DNA from 2 places in the Streptomyces sp. NPDC046759 genome. Region 1 is predicted to be linked to the other one. Evidence: riboswitches for the same ligand, from Rfam matches in the RefSeq annotation. Region 1 holds a riboswitch; the other holds the start of a gene.
What was found. A riboswitch is a leader RNA that binds a small molecule or an ion and turns the genes downstream of it on or off. The one in region 1 is predicted to bind S-adenosylmethionine.
Positions count from the first base shown of each region.

Region 2: linked by a shared signal. The riboswitch ahead of ABZ919_RS25150 (aminotransferase class V-fold PLP-dependent enzyme) and the one ahead of thrC (threonine synthase) in region 1 are both predicted to bind S-adenosylmethionine.

Region 1 is NZ_JBEYYJ010000027.1:113,849-116,032, reverse strand. It holds gene ABZ919_RS31050 (glucosyl-3-phosphoglycerate synthase) at 1-676, opposite strand, end outside; SAM riboswitch class I at 837-979, shown strand; gene thrC (threonine synthase) at 997-2,184, shown strand, end outside.
Region 2 is NZ_JBEYYJ010000019.1:171,692-173,875, reverse strand. It holds gene trpD (anthranilate phosphoribosyltransferase) at 1-941, shown strand, start outside; SAM riboswitch class IV at 1,027-1,143, shown strand; gene ABZ919_RS25150 (aminotransferase class V-fold PLP-dependent enzyme) at 1,323-2,184, shown strand, end outside.

The DNA of each region.
Region 1 (2,184 bases):
GGGCGTCGACCAGCATGCCCAGCTCCACGCCGTACCCGACCGGGAACGGCAGCTGTTCCAGCAGCGAGCGCCGGGCCGCGTACTCGCCGCCCAGCGGCTGCACGAATCCGGCCAGCTGCGGCCAGTGCATGTTCAGCAGCGGACGGGCCATCAGCTCGGTGACCCGGCCGCCCTGGCCGGCCGCCCCCGCCAGCGGGCGGTCGTACATCGCCTTGACCAGGTCCACGTCCGGTTCGGTGAGCAGCGGGCCGACGATCCCGGAGACGAAGTCGGAGGAGAACTCCCTGAGGTCGGCGTCGATGAAGCAGACGATGTCGCCGCCGGTCACCAGCAGCGAGCGCCACAGCACCTCACCTTTTCCGGGAACGGCGGGAAGCCTGGGCAGGATCTCGTCCCGGTGAACGACCCGCGCGCCCGCGGCGGCGGCGACCGCCGAGGTGCGGTCGGTGGAGCCGGAGTCGACGACCACGATCTCGTCGACGAGCGGGACCTGCTCGACGAGGTCCTGACGGATGACCGCGACGATGTCACCGACCGTCTCCTCCTCGTTGAGCGCGGGCAGCACGACGCTGATCGTCTGGCCCGTGCGCTGTTTGGCGGCGAGTATGCGGTGGAGCGGGCGATCGGCCACGGACCAGGAGCGGGTGGCCAGCCAGCGCTCGACTTCTTCCAGCACGGTCTGCGGCTCCTCACTGTTCGTGATCACATGGGTCGACTGTGTGATCCATCTCGCGGTTCGGACGACTATCTCAACTGTCCTGGCCTTCGGTTACAGTCTTGAACAACGCCGATGACCATCGCATGTCGGGGGTCCGCGCGCGTTCACAACCGCATACCGCTCATCCAGAGGGGCAGAGGGACACGGCCCGATGAAGCCCCGGCAACCCTCCAGCCGGTACTCGTCTTCGCAGCGAGGCTCCCGGCTAGGGAAGGTGCCAAATCCGTCTCACGGCGAGATGCGTCGTGAGGAAGATGAGGAGAAAGGGCCTCGCCTCCATGGCTGTGCAGACAGTTGCAAACTCCAGCAGTTCCACCGTCGACCTCGGTCCCGCCGCGGCCCTGAGCTGTCGCGAGTGCGGTCACCGCGTCCCGCTCGGCCCGGTCTTCGCCTGCGAGGAGTGTTTCGGCCCGCTGGAGATCGCCTACGACTTCTCCGCCCACGACACCGAGGAACTGCGCCGCCGCATCGAGGCCGGCCCCGCGAACATCTGGCGCTACGCGCCGCTGCTGCCCGTCCCGGCCGACGTGGCCGACAAGCCGAACCTGAACCCGGGCTGGACCAAACTCGTCAAGGCGGACAACCTCGCCGCCGAACTCGGCGTCACCGGCGGCCTGTTCGTCAAGGACGACTCCGGCAACCCGACGCACTCCTTCAAGGACCGCGTGGTCGCGCAGGCCCTGGAGGCCGCCCGCGCCTTCGGCTTCACCACCCTGTCCTGCTCCTCCACCGGCAACCTCGCCGGTGCCGTCGGCGCCGCCGCGGCCCGCGCCGGCTTCCGCTCCTGCGTGTTCATCCCGCACGACCTGGAGCAGGGCAAGGTCGTCATGGCCGCGGTCTACGGCGGCGAGCTCGTCGGCATCGAGGGCAACTACGACGACGTGAACCGCTTCTGCTCCGAGCTGATCGGCGACCCGGCCGGCGAGGGCTGGGGCTTCGTCAACGTCAACCTGCGGCCGTACTACGCGGAGGGGTCCAAGACCCTGGCGTACGAGATCTGCGAGCAGCTCGGCTGGCGGCTGCCCGACCAGATCGTGGTCCCGATCGCCTCCGGTTCCCAGCTCACCAAGATCGACAAGGGTCTGCAGGAGCTGATCAAGCTGGGTCTGGTCGAGGACAGGCCGTACAAGATCTTCGGCGCGCAGGCCGAGGGCTGCTCGCCGGTGTCCACCGCCTTCAAGGCCGGGCACGACGTGGTCCGCCCGCAGAAGCCGAACACCATCGCCAAGTCCCTGGCGATCGGCAACCCGGCCGACGGCCCCTACGTGCTGGACATCGCGCGCCGCACCGGCGGTGCCGTGGAGGACGTGACGGACGAGCAGGTCGTGGACGCCATCAAGCTGCTGGCCCGTACCGAGGGCATCTTCGCGGAGACGGCGGGCGGGGTGACCGTCGGCGTCACCCGCAAGCTGCTCGAGGACGGCGTCCTGGACCCGGCGAAGACCACGGTGGTCCTCAACACCGGC
Region 2 (2,184 bases), on a different contig from region 1:
TCATGCGCGGCGAGGCGACCGACGCACAGATCGCCGGGTTCGCCGTGGCTCTGCGGGCCAAGGGACAGACGGTGCAGGAGATCACCGGTCTGGTCCGCACGATGTACGAGCACGCCAACGTCATCGAGGTGCCCGGCCATACCGTCGACATCGTCGGCACGGGCGGCGACGGGGCCAGGACGGTGAACATCTCCACCATGTCGTCGCTGGTCGTCGCCGGTACCGGGGCGAAGGTCGTGAAGCACGGCAACCGCGCCGCGTCCTCCGCCTCCGGTTCCTCCGACGTCCTGGAGAAGCTGGGCGTCAACCTCGACCTGCCGCCCCGGCGGGTGGCCGAGGTCGCGGACGAGGCCGGCATCACCTTCTGCTTCGCGGTGAAGTTCCACCCGGCGCTGCGTCATGTCGGCGCCGCGCGCGGCCAGTTGGGCATCCGGACGGTCTTCAACCTGCTCGGCCCGCTGACCAACCCGGCCAAGGTGCGCGCCCAGGCGGTGGGCGTGGCGGTCGCCCACGAGGCGCCGATCGTCGCGGGCGTGCTCGCCGAGCGCGGCAACTCCTCGCTGGTCTTCCGCGGCGACGACGGCCTGGACGAGCTGACCACGACGTCCACGTCCCACGTCTGGGTCGTCCGCGACGGCAAGGTCACCGAGGAGAGCTTCGACCCGCGTGACGTCGGCATCGGTCTCGTCCCCGTGGAGGCGCTGCGCGGCGGCGACCCGTCGTACAACGCGGAGGTCGCCCGCCGCCTGCTGGACGGCGAACAGGGCCCGGTGCGGGACGCCGTCCTGCTGAACTCCGCGGCGGCCCTGGTGGCCCTCCGGCCGACCGACGCCCCGCTCGCCGAGCAGCTGCGGGCCGGCATGGTCCGGGCCGCCGAGTCCATCGACTCGGGCGCGGCGAAGCGGGCACTGGAGCGGTGGGTGACCGCCACCAACCGCTGACCGCGGCACCACGCGAGGCAAGGCGCAGTCCGGATGGCGGACTGCGCCTTGCGCATCGAAGATCGTGTGGCAGGATACTGAACCAGGTCATGAGTGACAGCCATTCGGCCCCGGCCGGCTGTCCGGCAACCCTCCGTCCGTGGCGGGGTGCCCCGGGTGAGGACCAGGTCGTGGACAGCAGGGTTCACGGCAAGCGCGGACCCCTCGCACGCTTTTCACAAGTGTGGGGCCAGGGGTCCTGGTCGTTCGAGGGAGCCTTCCGTGAGCAAGCGAATGCGATAGGGCCGCAGAGCCCCGCCTCCGCACACCCCTTTCACCCGCCCACGCTCGAGCGTGCCCGCTCGCGTGGCGGATTCCGCCTGCCTTCACGGGAGTTCAGTCATGTCCGTCTTCTCCGTCTTCACCGCTGCCGCCGACCGGTCCGTCTGCCGTGACCTTTCGGAGGCGCTGCCCGTTCTGGGCCGCGACGTCACCGTCCCCCTCGTCACCGGCGGCGAGGTCGCCTACGCGGCCCTCGACTACGCGGCCAGCGCCCCCGCCCTGCAGCGCGTCTGGGACGACGTGGCCGCCTACGCGCCGTACTACGGCAGCGTCCACCGCGGCGCCGGCTACCTCTCCCAGCTCTCCACCGACCTGTTCGAGAACGCCCGCAGGACGGTCGCCGCGTTCCTCGGCTGCCGGACCGACGACCAGGTGATCTTCACCCGCTCCACCACGGACTCCCTCAACCTGCTCGCCCGTGCCCTCCCCGCCGGCTGCCAGGTGTTCGTCTTCGAGACCGAGCACCACGCCTCGTTGCTGCCCTGGCAGGACGCGGAGGTCACCTACCTCGATGCGCCGCGCACCCCGCAGCAGGCCGTCACGACCCTGGAGCGGGCCCTCGCCGACCGCACCCCGCACGGCCCGGCCCTGGTCTGCGTCACCGGCGCCTCCAACGTCACCGGCGAACTGTGGCCGGTACGCGAGCTGGCCGCCGCCGCGCACGCCCACGGCGCCCGTGTCGTCCTCGACGCCGCCCAGCTCGCCCCGCACCACCCGGTCGACGTCCGGGACCTGGACGTCGACTGGGTCGCCTTCTCGGGCCACAAGCTGTACGCCCCCTTCGGCTCCGGCGTCCTGGCCGGCCGTGCCGACTGGCTGCGCGCGGCCGAGCCCTACCTCGCGGGCGGCGGCGCCAGCCGCAAGGTGACCCGGCGTCAGGACGGCGGCGTGGACGTGGAGTGGCACGAGAGCGCGGCCCGGC